Linked DNA regions of Methylomonas sp. 11b. The protein of the gene in region 1 interacts with the protein of each later gene in a pairwise test. Links are inferred from orthologs where the notes say so. Each region holds a gene or a part of one and is shown on either strand. Other genes may lie near its edges. The genes, in order: leuS and METH11B_RS0106010.

Evidence for each region.
Region 2: the proteins of leuS (region 1) and METH11B_RS0106010 interact in binary tests that used the Escherichia coli proteins (3 or more experiments, as listed by UniProt). The link is inferred for Methylomonas sp. 11b from one-to-one orthologs.

The regions. Positions count from the first base shown.
Region 1 is NZ_KI911557.1:1,640,487-1,646,835, reverse strand. Bases 1,100-4,201 are described here. They hold leuS (leucine--tRNA ligase), read left to right. Parts: upstream 1,100-1,407; coding sequence 1,408-3,996; downstream 3,997-4,201. Other genes in these bases: METH11B_RS0107750 (LPS-assembly lipoprotein LptE), read left to right, coding at 4,019-4,201; METH11B_RS0107760 (zinc ribbon-containing protein), read right to left, coding at 1,100-1,316. Also shown: METH11B_RS0107765 (ParA family protein), read right to left, coding at 1-769; more of METH11B_RS0107760, read right to left, coding at 828-1,099; more of METH11B_RS0107750, read left to right, coding at 4,202-4,522; holA (DNA polymerase III subunit delta), read left to right, coding at 4,525-5,538; flocculation-associated PEP-CTERM protein PepA, read right to left, coding at 5,611-6,349.
Region 2 is NZ_KI911557.1:1,299,835-1,306,030, forward strand. Bases 3,248-6,196 are described here. They hold METH11B_RS0106010 (helix-hairpin-helix domain-containing protein), read left to right. Parts: upstream 3,248-3,718; coding sequence 3,719-5,674; downstream 5,675-6,196. Other genes in these bases: METH11B_RS0106005 (transcriptional repressor), read left to right, coding at 3,248-3,524; thiD (bifunctional hydroxymethylpyrimidine kinase/phosphomethylpyrimidine kinase), read left to right, coding at 5,671-6,196. In the rest of the region: ppdK (pyruvate, phosphate dikinase), read left to right, coding at 1-1,535; METH11B_RS0106000 (diguanylate cyclase), read right to left, coding at 1,578-2,813; more of METH11B_RS0106005, read left to right, coding at 3,012-3,247. UniProt on the Escherichia coli protein: DNA ligase that catalyzes the formation of phosphodiester linkages between 5'-phosphoryl and 3'-hydroxyl groups in double-stranded DNA using NAD as a coenzyme and as the energy source for the reaction.

The DNA.
Region 1 (6,349 bases):
TGTGAATTTCCAAATGCAAGGCCCGGTATTCTTCGGTCAACTTATGGGTTGGCGCGTAGTGAATCAAAGGCTGAGCATCGCTATGCGACTCGCGGACTTTCACCGAGGTGGAGATTTTGGTTTCCAGTACCGGCAAACCTTCGGCGATCAGTTCATCAACCAACTGGCGGGGCAGGTTGGCTTGTTTCTGATATTGATTAACGATGACGCCTTCTACTTCCAGTCTGTCGTTATGATCGGCTTTGACTTCAGCGATGGCGCGCATCAGCGTGTATAGCGCTTCGCGGGCGAAGGTGTCGCAGTCGAAGGGAATCAGACATTTTTCGGCGGCGATTAACGCGGACAGGCTGTAAAAATTCAGGATAGGCGGGGTGTCGATATAGATTTGATCGAAGCCTTCCAACTTTTCCAGCGCCTCTTTTAACTTGTAGATCTTATGCCGAGATTCTAAACGGCTTTGTAAGCCTTCCAAATCCGAATGGGACGGCAATACGTAGAGATTAGGGAAAGGGGTTTCATGAATCAAACCGTCCAAGCCTTCCTTGCCGCCGCCGAACAGGCCGAGGCCCAGGCTATCCTTAAAAAAGTGGGCGATGGTCTTGTCGGAATCGGCGACCTTGTTGCCCAACAAGTATTGGGTGGAGTTGCCTTGCACATCGAGATCGATCACCAGGGTTTTTTTACCCTCGACGGCGCTGATGGCTGCCAGGTTACAGGTAATGGTAGATTTACCCACGCCGCCTTTCTGATTGAAAATCACCCTGCGCATAATCGCCCTCGATTGTTAAAAAATAAAAGCCCGCATTATAAGGTTAAAGCCTGCAATATCAAACGCGTGAGAAACTGTCGCCTTTACACTCGGGGCAGGCCGGTATAACGCTGGTGGACTTGAAGGCAATTTGTTTGCCGCAGGCATCGCAGACGAAAGTGCCGGGGCCGGCTACTTCACCGCTTTTATAGGGGTGGTACAGCTTGGCTTCCATCTCCAGTGCGGCCAGCTTGACCTTGGTTTTGTCGGCGATATCCATGAAGGCGTCCAAGGCGAAATTTTCGATCAAATCGATGTCAAACTTCAACCACTCGGACAGAGAATTACTGTCGTTTTGTTGCGACGGTGCGGTGGCGACATGCTCGACGTCGCGCATTACATAGTCGGCGATTTTGTTGATTTCTTCTTGCGTATGCCCGCCCAGTGCGCTGGTTTTTTCCTTGGCTATTTCCAAGGCGTCGGCGACGGTGTGCAGCGTATCGTCCAAGGCCTCGTAAAGATGGCCCATCAGATCGTCGTACGCTTTGATCAGTTTGTTTTCGCCCATGGCTGCTCCCGGTGTTGTTTTAATTTTCACGCTTTAGATTTAAGCGTCTCTAAGGTATTCTAGCGCCTTTTTACAGCAAAAGACGAATAGGATGGAAGAGCATTACAAGCCTTCGGCAATAGAGCAAAAAGTACAGGCCGACTGGGAAAAATCCGGGGTGTTTACTGCCTCTGAAGATACCGGCAAGGAAAAATACTATTGCCTATCGATGTTTCCTTATCCCAGCGGCAAGCTGCACATGGGCCACGTCCGTAACTACACCATCGGCGACGTGATCAGCCGTTTCCAACGGATGCAGGGCAAACATGTGTTGCAACCGATGGGTTGGGACGCCTTTGGTTTGCCTGCAGAAAACGCCGCCATGCAAAACAAGGTGCATCCGGCCGACTGGACCTATTCGAATATCGATTATATGCGTGACCAGCTGAAACGGCTGGGTTTTGGTTACGACTGGAGCCGCGAACTGGCGACTTGCGATCCCAGCTATTACCGTTGGGAGCAATGGTTCTTCCTGCGCTTGCTGGAAAAAGGTCTGGTTTATAAGAAAACCGCCCCGGTCAACTGGTGTCCGCACGACCAAACCGTACTGGCCAACGAACAAGTCATCGACGGCTGCTGCTGGCGCTGCGATACCCAAGTCGAGAAAAAGGAAATTTCCCAGTGGTTTTTGAAAATTACGGCTTATGCCGACGAATTGCTGACCTCGCTGGATAAACTGCCGGGGTGGCCCGAGCAGGTCAGAACCATGCAGGCCAACTGGATCGGCCGTTCCGAAGGCGTGGAAATGGATTTTGCTGTCGACGGCTTTGATGCGCCGATTCGCATCTATACCACCCGCCCCGATACCGTGATGGGGGTGACTTACGTTGCGGTGGCCGCCGAACACCCGTTGGCATTGAAAGCGGCGGAGAACAATGCCGACATCGCGGCCTTCATAGAATCCTGCAAGCAGATGGAAACCTCCGAAGCGGCGATGGAAACCATGGAAAAACGCGGCATCGCTTCCGGTTACCAGGCTGTTCATCCATTGACCGGCGCATCCGTGCCGGTATGGATTGCCAACTTCGTGTTGATGAGTTATGGCACCGGTGCGGTGATGTCTGTACCTGCGCACGATCAGCGCGATTATGAATTTGCGAAGAGATATGGCATTGCCATCAAGGAAGTTATTGCCGCAGCCGATGGTGCGGACGACAGTGTCAGCGAAAAAGCGTTTACCGAAAAAGGTGTGTTGAAAAATTCCGGCGAATTCGACTGCTTGAATTTCAAGCAAGCCTTCGATGCCATCGCCGCCAAACTGGCCGGCTTGGGCAAGGGCGAACGCAAAACTAATTTCCGATTGCGCGACTGGGGCGTTTCTCGGCAACGCTATTGGGGCGCGCCGATTCCGGTGATTTATTGTGACGACTGCGGCACGGTGCCGGTGCCGGACGATCAGTTGCCGGTGACCTTGCCGCGCGACGTCGTGCTGGACGGCTCGCAATCGCCGCTGGCTGCGCATCCGACTTTCCCGCATACCTCTTGTCCCAAATGCGGCAAACCTGCCCGGCGCGAGACCGATACCTTCGATACCTTTATGGAATCGTCCTGGTATTTCGCCCGTTACGCCAGCCAGGATTGCGACAGCGCGATGCTGGACCAGCGCGCTAATTACTGGCTGCCGGTCGATCATTATATCGGCGGCATCGAACATGCGATTTTGCATTTGCTGTACGCGCGTTTTTTCACCAAGCTGATGCGCGACGAAGGCTTGGTGGCCTGCGACGAGCCGTTCAAGAACTTGCTGACGCAAGGCATGGTGATTGCTGAAACCTTCTATCAAATTGACGATCACGGTCATAAACGCTATTTCAACCTGACCCAAATCGATGTCGAACGCGACGCCAAAGGCAAGATTATTGGCGCCAAGTTGCTGGAAGATGGTTCGCCAGTCACGGTCGGTGCAGTGGAGAAGATGTCCAAGTCGAAAAACAACGGCGTTGATCCACAGGTGTTGATCAACAAATACGGCGCCGATACGGTGCGCTTGTACACCATGTTTACTTCGCCGCCGGACCAATCGCTGGAATGGAACGATGCCGGTGTGGAAGGCGCCTTTCGTTTTCTGAAACGTTTGTGGCGGCAAGTCTATCTGCACGTCGAAGCCGGTTTACCGAATCAGTCATTGGATAAGGCAGCATTGAGCGACGATCAAAAAGTGTTGCGTCGGCAGTTGCATCAGGCTTTGCAAAAGGTCAGCGACGATATGGCGCGTCGCCACACCTTTAACACCGCGATTGCCGCCAACATGGAGTTGGTTAACGCGTTGAATAAATTTGATGACGATAGTGCCAATGGCAGGGCAACTCGCCAGGAAGTGCTGGAAGCCATCGTCTTGATGCTGGCCCCGATTATTCCGCATGCGTCACAAGAGCTGTGGAACGAGTTGGGCCACAACGATGACATCGTGGTGGCGGCATGGCCGGTTATTGATGAATCGGCGTTACAGCAGGATGCTATCGAAATGGTGGTGCAGGTCAATGGCAAGTTGCGCGGGAAATTATCGGTAGCGGCGACGGCTTCCAAAGAGCAAGTCGAAGCGCTGGCTCTGGCTGACGAGAACGTGCAGCGTTATCTGGAAGGTAAGCCGGTGAAAAAGCTGATTGTAGTGCCGCAAAAACTGGTGAATATCGTTGTTTAAACGCTGGATTTTCGAGAATCAGATGATGAATCACTTGAGCCGAATGGTCTTGGCCGGGGTATTGGTGCTGCTGGTTGGCTGCGGATACCATCTACGTGGCTCGATAGAGATGCCGGAAGTGCTGAAAAACATGTATGTGTTTGGCGCCTCCGTGCCCTTACAGGGCGAACTGCAAGCCATCATGAAGGCTTCGAAAGGCAAAATCGTCGGCTCCCCCAACGATGCCGGCGTGGTGGTCAAGGTGCTACGGGAAGACATGCGTAACCGGGTACTGACCATCGGCTCAACTGGTAAATCCAGCGAATCCGAACTGGAATATTATCTGCGCTTTCAATTTTTCGACAGTAAGGAAAATGCGCTGATGGACGAGCAAGTGATCGAAATTTCCAGGGAGTTTTTCAACGACCAAACCGCGGTGCTGGCGAAAGGCAACGAAGAACAATTGATTCGCAACGAAATCTATAAACAAGTGGCGCGGATGATATTAGCCAGAGCCAGGATAGCCGTCGATACGCAGAAAAAATAAGTATGCGCCTAAAGCTTGACCAGTTAACTGCCGCCTTACACAAAGAGCTGGTACCGGTTTATCTGGTTAGTGGTGATGAGCCTTTACAACTTGGCGAAGCAGCGGACGACATTCGGCGCGCGGCGCGCGAGGCTGGTTTTTCCACTCGCGAGGTCATTGCTATCGATACCGGCAACGAGTGGCCGCAATTGACCCTAGAAGCCGAATCACTTTCCATCTTTTCTGACAAAAAGCTCATCGATTTGCGCTTGCCTTCCGGCAAGCCGGGTTTGGAAGGCAGTAAAGCCCTAAGCGCGTATTGTCAGCGTCCGCCCAACGATACAATATTGCTAATCACGGCCGGTAAGCTGGATAGTGCGGCGCAGAAGTCGCAATGGTTTCAGGCCTTGGATAAAGTTGCGTGCATCGTGCAGGTCTGGCCGTTACAAGGACCGGAGTTGTTGCAGTGGTTGCAGCGCAGGGCGGAGCGGAAGGGCATGCATTTGGAAGCGGATGCGCTAAAAAGTCTGGCAGTGCGAGTCGAGGGCAACTTGCTGGCCGCGGCCCAGGAGCTTGAAAAACTGTATATCTTGCATGGGGCTAATCGTATCAACAAATCCATGGTTGAGGACGATGTGGCTGACAGCGCTCGCTTCGACGTGTTTAAATTGATGGATGCTTTGTTGTCGGGCAAGGTGAATCGAGCGGTTAAAATTCTCGCCGGGCTCAAAGCGGAAGGCGTCGCGGCGCCGGTGGTACTGTGGGCTATTAGCCGCGAAGCGCGAACGCTGGTTAATATCAAGACGGAATTGAAACGCGGCGGCAACCCAGAAGTTCTCTATAAAAAATATCAGATATGGGACAAGCGCAAGCAGTTGGTGCATGAGGCCTTGCAGAGGTTGAAGAGCAAGGAATTGCAGGATATTTTGCAAGCCAGCGCCAACGTAGATTGCCAAATCAAAGGCCAGATTACCGGCGACGAATGGGAGGGCTTGTTTAGGATTTGTTTGTTGTTTTCGAAGAGGTTACTGCTTTAGGTGCCGATCCAGAATCAATTCGTCGCCCCAGCGCTACTATTGCTTGGGCGACGAATTCGATGTACTTAGAGCTTAAGTAGCGAAAGTTTTACGTTTGCCCGCAGTCATCAAGCCGATCAGGCCCGTGCCAAACAGCCACACAGCAGCAGGTACAGGTACTGCTGTCAATTGGATCGAGCCATCTACGGCAGCAAGTACGCCGGTGCTTTTGTTTTGGCCCAAAACGCTATTAATTCCCGACAGCAAAGATGAATTGTTCAAATTGATCGAAAAAATTGAGTGGCCGCCGGTTATGCCTGGGGTGTAGACGTTGGAATCGTAGCTACCAAAAATACCGGAAAAATTTAAATCCAGTTGCTCGGCGCCTACGCCTGCTGGCGATATGACCCCGGAACCGCCGGTTACGGTGCCGGATAAAATTGCAGCTCCGTTGTTGAAGCCGCTATCGCCCGTAAAACTGTAATCGGGTGTCGTGTCAAAATACAGGTTAACTGCTCCGCCCGAGAAGCTGAAGGATTGGAAACCTGAGAAATTACTGTAGGTCCCGTTCAGGGTCGCAGCCACAGTCAATTCAAAACCCGAACCCGCGCCGGAGATATTCAATTCTGGTACATTGATGCCGGCATTGTTCAGGAAATGACCATCCACCATAGTTTGGAAATAAGCAGTAAAGGTGTTTGCACTGGTAAATTGCACTAAGGTAATGCCTGAACCAAAATCGTAAGTATCAAATGGGCCTACTATCGCTTCGTCGCCAGTAGCGTCAGGCGCGGCTGTATAATTCGCCGTTCCGGCCCATGTACTCGCCATT
Region 2 (6,196 bases), 340 kb from region 1 along the record:
CCTGCGGCCATTGCGTATTCGACGCCGATACTGCCGTGCGTTTGGGCAAAACCGGCCAAGATTTGATCCTGCTGCGTGAAGAAACCAAGCCAGAAGACATTCATGGCTTTTTCGCCGCGCAAGGCATCTTGACCAGCCGTGGCGGCAAAACCTCGCACGCAGCCGTGGTGGCCCGTGGCATGGGTAAAGCCTGCGTGGCTGGCGCCGAAGATATTAAAGTCGATGTGCGAGCCCGCTTGGCAATTGTTGGCGACATTCATATTAAAGAAGGCGATTTAATCACCATCGACGGCAGCAACGGCAATATCTATTTGGGCCGCATTCCGACTATTCCACCCTCTTTCTCCGAGGAACTAAAAACCTTGCTGGGCTGGGCTGACAGCATTGCTCGCTTGCGGGTGCATGCCAATGTCGATACGCCGGAAACCGCTAGATTGGCCGTCAGTTACGGTGCCAAAGGCGTAGGCTTATGCCGTACCGAACGCATGTTCAATGCCGCCGACCGTTTGCCGCTGGTAGTGGATATGATTCTGGCGCACAACACCGAAGAACGCGAAGCCGCGTTGGCCAAACTGTTCCCAATCCAGCGCGACGACTTCCAACAGCTATTCGAAGCCATGTCGCCGCACCCGGTTACCGTGCGTTTGCTCGATCCGCCGATGCACGAGTTTTTGCCTAACGAGCATCAATTGATCGACGAGCTGGACGCGCTGAAACACTATCTGACTATCGTCAAAGGCCAACGCGTCACGCTGGATACGCTGGCGCATCCGGCGGAAATGCCGGCACCGTTCAATATGCTGAACGAAGACGTGATTTTGGAAGCGATCAGCAAAAAACAAATGATGCTGGACAAAGTATTGGAGCTGTACGAAGTCAACCCAATGCTGGGTCATCGCGGCGTACGATTGGGGATGAGCTATCCGGAAATTTATAAAATGCAAATACGCTCGATTCTGGAAGCGGCGGCGCTTTGCGTGAAACAGCGGATTCCGGTCGAGCCGGAAATCATGGTGCCGCAAGTAATTACCGCGCAGGAATTGAAAACCGTGAAAACCTATGTCGACGAGATTCAAGCCGAAGTGGAAGCGCAATACAAACTCAAGCTCAACTTCAAATTCGGCACGATGATAGAAACGGTGCGGGCTTGTACCCGTGCCGACCGACTGGCAGTGACAGCAGCCTTCTTCTCATTCGGTACCAACGATTTAACCCAGGCCACCTTCTCGTTCTCGCGCGAAGATGCCGAAAACAAATTCCTGCCGCTGTACGAAGAATCCGGATTGCTGGAAGACAATCCGTTCGAAACCTTGGACGTCGAGGGTTTGGGCAAACTGATGAAAATGGCCGTGGAACTGGGTCGTCAGCAACGGCCGGATTTGAAAATCGGCATTTGCGGCGAGCACGGCGGGCATCCGCGTTCGATTAAATTCGTTCACGACCTAGGCTTGAATTACGTATCGTGTTCGGCACCGCGGATTCCGGTCGCTCGCTTGGCGGCAGCTCATGCCAAACTATTGGAAAAGCACTCGTAAATACACAGCATGGCAAGGGCCGGTTAACCCCGGCCCATCAGTTCAAATCCGGCCTTTTCCAACCCGGTTTCTACCGGTGGCCTTGGCATCGTAAAGTGCCTGATCCGCCGCATGTAGCAAACTTTCGAAAGACAGGTCGTCACCCGGTACGATACTGGCAACGCCAAGACTGATAGTCACAAATTCGGAAACTTTAGAAGCCGGATGCGGTAAACGCATATTCTCGACAGCTTTACGCAGAATCTCCGCCAGCACCATGATTTGCTCGGCATCACAGGCCGCGACTACACAAAACTCTTCGCCGCCGTAACGGGCAATCAAATCGCCCGGCCTTCTAAAGAAACGCTTCAAAGCTCTAGCCACTTGCCGCAAGCAATGATCGCCTTCGATATGTCCAAGATTGTCGTTATATAGCTTAAAGAAATCGATGTCTATCATGATCATCGAGATGGGATATTTATGCCGCAAGGCCCGCTTCCATTCCCTTTTTACAAAGGCATCGTAGTAACGACGATTGGGTAGCAACGTCAAAGAATCCAGATAAGCCAGTTGCATGCGGCTTTTGGCCTTATCCAGGCGCTGGCTCAGTCTGGCTTGCGCCAAATATGACAGCAGCAACACGATCAAACCAACGAACGCCACAATCGCATGAGTGATCGTCAGATGCTCCAGGCGCTCGTTCACAAAGGCATCGATACTGGCGCTGGGAATACTGACACTAATGCCGCCGCGAATATCCCCCTCTCTGTAGCCTTGCCGCTGATGGCAAACGAGGCAACTCTGATCGACATGAAGCGGCGCCATATAACGATAAAAAGATTGCCCGTTGATAGTACCGGTACTACTCACGCTTTTTTGACCTTGTTGAAAGGCCAACAACGCTTCAGACTCCCATTGGTCCGGCCGATTTTCCGGGCGAATCGGATTAAAACCGGTGATGTGAAAGGCAATGCCCGAGTCGTCGCTCATTTCAGCGAGTTGCCGAGTCATATAGGCAGGATTGATCAAAGTAAGGCGCTTGCCATCCGTGGTTTCGACATCCCGTTGCGGAACATCCAGGTAAGGATTAGGCTGAGTAGTTTCGGTAATAGGAACGTAAACGCCACCGTGCGACGCATTCCATTTTCTGATCAACACGATGTGATCGAAAAACATCTCGGCCTGCCGCGTGGCAATTTTTTGCGCGTACTGTTTGGTATCCGTTACTTGCTGGTATAGGTTCAGGCTAATCAACAAAATCCATAGCACTGCATAAACCAGGAATGTAATCCTTCTCATTTATTGCCTCAAAAATACTTATAGCCGCTTCGCAAAAGTCTGCCAAGAAACCGCCAAACAACCATACTATGGCGCTCAAGCGCGCGCCTTAAAATTACTCAAACTCTATTTGGTAATCCGATTTGAAATGGGTTGTTTATGCTGGCACTATAACTTACCGCGCCCACAAAATGAATGAACCTAATCACCCTTTGTAAAATGACCGACAAAGCAATCTTCCCGGCACCCGAACATGACCATAACGTATGCATCCACAAGGCGATAAGTGTAGCCGAACAACTTTGCTTAACACGCGGTGTGCAACTGACCCCTATTCGCCACAAGATTTTGGAGCTGATCTGGAACAGTCATAAGGCGGTTAAAGCATACGACTTGCTGGATCAAATCAGGCCGGTAAACGACGCAGCAAAGCCGTCGACGGTCTATCGTGCTTTGGACTTTTTGTTGGAACAAGGCCTGATTCATCGGGTGGAGAGCTTAAACGCATTCGTCGGCTGCCACTGCTCCGGCATCCAACACGATCAACTACTGTTAATCTGCACTGCGTGCCATACGGTGCAGGAACGCGCCGCACCTTCGGTACTCAGCGCGCTGTCCAAAGAGCTTGGCGACGCCGGCTTCGTACCGCAGCGTAAAACCATCGAAATTCATGGCTTATGCAAAACCTGCAACCCCGCCACCAATACTGTGGATGAACAGGCCATTCAATAACCCGATAAATATTGACCTAGATCAACGCTTGTCCGGCAGAAAACTTTATATTAAGCCCATGTCACGCGTTTTCCTACCGTCGACATGATCCTCTTGAAAGATAGATGCTTCGGCGGGCGAGTTCTCTCTCCCGCCTTTTTTTTGCGATATTATCCTCTATAATCGCCGCCCTACCCGACACATCTATCTCCGGCATGCTTACCGACAGTCAAAAAGCCATTCTTTTGCAAACCACCCTCGATCCGAACGCTATTGGTGAGCAACGTTTTTGCGAATTGTGCGAACAAGCGGATCTGCTGAATACCGTCACGGACAACGAATTAGTCGCGTTCCTGGAAATTGCCAACGCCTTGTATCGTGGCGGCGAACCGATTATCAGCGATGCCGATTACGATTTTGTGTATTTGGCTGAACTGAAAAAACGTCAGCCCGAACATCCGCTGCTGCACACTGTTGAGCCGGAACCGGCATTCGCCGGCAAAACCGTCGATCTGCCGACCATCATGCTCTCCACCGACAAAGCCTACAGCCGCGACGAGGTGGAACGCTGGGCCGGCCGCATCGAAAAGGCGGCGTTGGAACTGGATAAAAACTTTGCCGAACTGATTTTTAAAGTCACCCCCAAACTCGATGGCTATGCGGCCTACGACGACGGCCAGATGCTGTATACCCGCGGCGATGGCCGCAAAGGCACAGACATTACTCGCGTATTTGAGCGCGGTTTACAAGTCGCTAACCAAGGCCAACGCGGCCTGGGCGCCGGCGAAATCGTCGTCAGCCGCAGTTATTTCGACGCCAATCTGGCCGAGTTTTTTGACAACGCCCGTAACTTCCAGGCCAGCGTCATCAAGGAAAAAGAACTTGACGAGCACGCCGAACGCGCCATCGCCGATCATGCGGCGGTGTTTTATCCGTTTGCGATCCTGCCCTGCTGGAACGGCGTCTGGCAGGATCTGATCGACAACTTCGAAACCATCATCAAAGACATCTGGCATAAGCTGGATTACGACGTCGACGGCGTGATTCTGGAAATCGTCGACGAGCAGCTCAAACAAGCGATGGGCGCCACCCGCCACCATCACCGCTGGCAACTGGCTTACAAAGAAAATCTGGAAACCGCCGAAGTCACCGTCATTGGCGTCACCCCGCAAACCTCGCGCTCCGGCCGCATCACCCCGGTCGCCGAGCTGGAACCGGTGCGCCTTAGCGGTGCGTTATTATCCAGAGCCACCGCCCATCATTACAAAATGGTATTGGATAAAGGCATAGGCGCCGGCGCGCTGATCCGTTTGGCCCGCTCCGGTGAGGTCATCCCCAAAATCGAGGAAGTGCTACGTCCGGCCGTACCCGCCGTACCCACTGCCTGCCCTAGCTGCGGGCACGAATTGATCTGGGACAACGACTACCTGATCTGTCCGAACAACCTGGAATGCCCGGCGCAAATCAGCAACAGCATGGAACATTTCTTCCGGGTTCTGAAAAACAATGACGGCTTCGGGGCTGCGACCATCAAGAAGCTTTACGAAAACGAAATCCGAAGCGTCGACAAAATCTACGCCTTAACCGCCGCAGAATTCGAAAGCATGGGCTTTGGTCCCAAGCAATCACAAAACCTAGTTGATCAATTAGTCCGTAGCCGCAATGAAGTCATAGAAGACTGGCGCTTCCTATCCGCATTCGGCGTGTTTCGGATGGGCTTGGGCAACTGCGAACGACTGTTGGCGCATTACACCTTGGCGGAGATTTTCAATCTAAGCGAAGCCGACATCGTCGCTATCGAAGGTTTTGCCGAGAAAACCGCAGCGGTCATCACGGAAGGCTTTGCCAAGATCAAACCCTTGTTCGACAGCCTGATGTCACTGGGTTTTAATCTCACCCCGACGCAAAACCAGGCTACCGACAACGCCCATCCGCTAGCCGGCAAAACCTTAGTGTTCACCGGCACCCTGCACACAGGCAGCCGCGACGATTTGAGCAAGCAAGCCAAAGCCAAAGGTGCCAAAGTCGGTAGCTCGGTATCGGCGAAGACCGATTATTTGGTAGCCGGCGATAATGTGGGCGCCAACAAAACCAACGCCGCTCGCGAAAAAGGCGTCGGTGTGATTACCGAGCAGGAATTTCTAAAATTACTGGAAGGAGCAGACGCATGAGCCGCAACCGCCCTGTCGTACTGTGTTTTTCCGGCCACGATCCTAGCGGGGGCGCCGGCGTGCAAGCCGATATCGAAGCCATCATCGGCCATCAATGTCACGCAACGAGCATCATCACCGCCTTAACCGAACAAGACAGCCGCAACGTCAAAAAGCTGATTCCACAACAGCCCGCAGATATTGTCAGTCAAGCGCAAACGCTGTTGGCCGATTTTCAAGTCTCCGCCTTTAAAATCGGCCTGATCGGCGATGCCGGCGTTGCTGAAGTGATTGCGCAAATTTTGCGGGAACATCCGGCCATACCGGTGGTACTGGACCCAGTGCTGGCGGCGGGCGGCGGCACTGAACTGGCCGGCGAGCAATTGATTGACGTGATAGTCGAGCAGCTGCTGCCATTGACCACCTTATTAACCCCCAACAGCGAAGAAGCCCGCCGCCTGTCAGGGCAAGCCGATCTAGCCGACTGCGGTCGCGTCTTGCATAGGAAGGGTGCCGAATACGTGCTGATCACCGGCACCCACG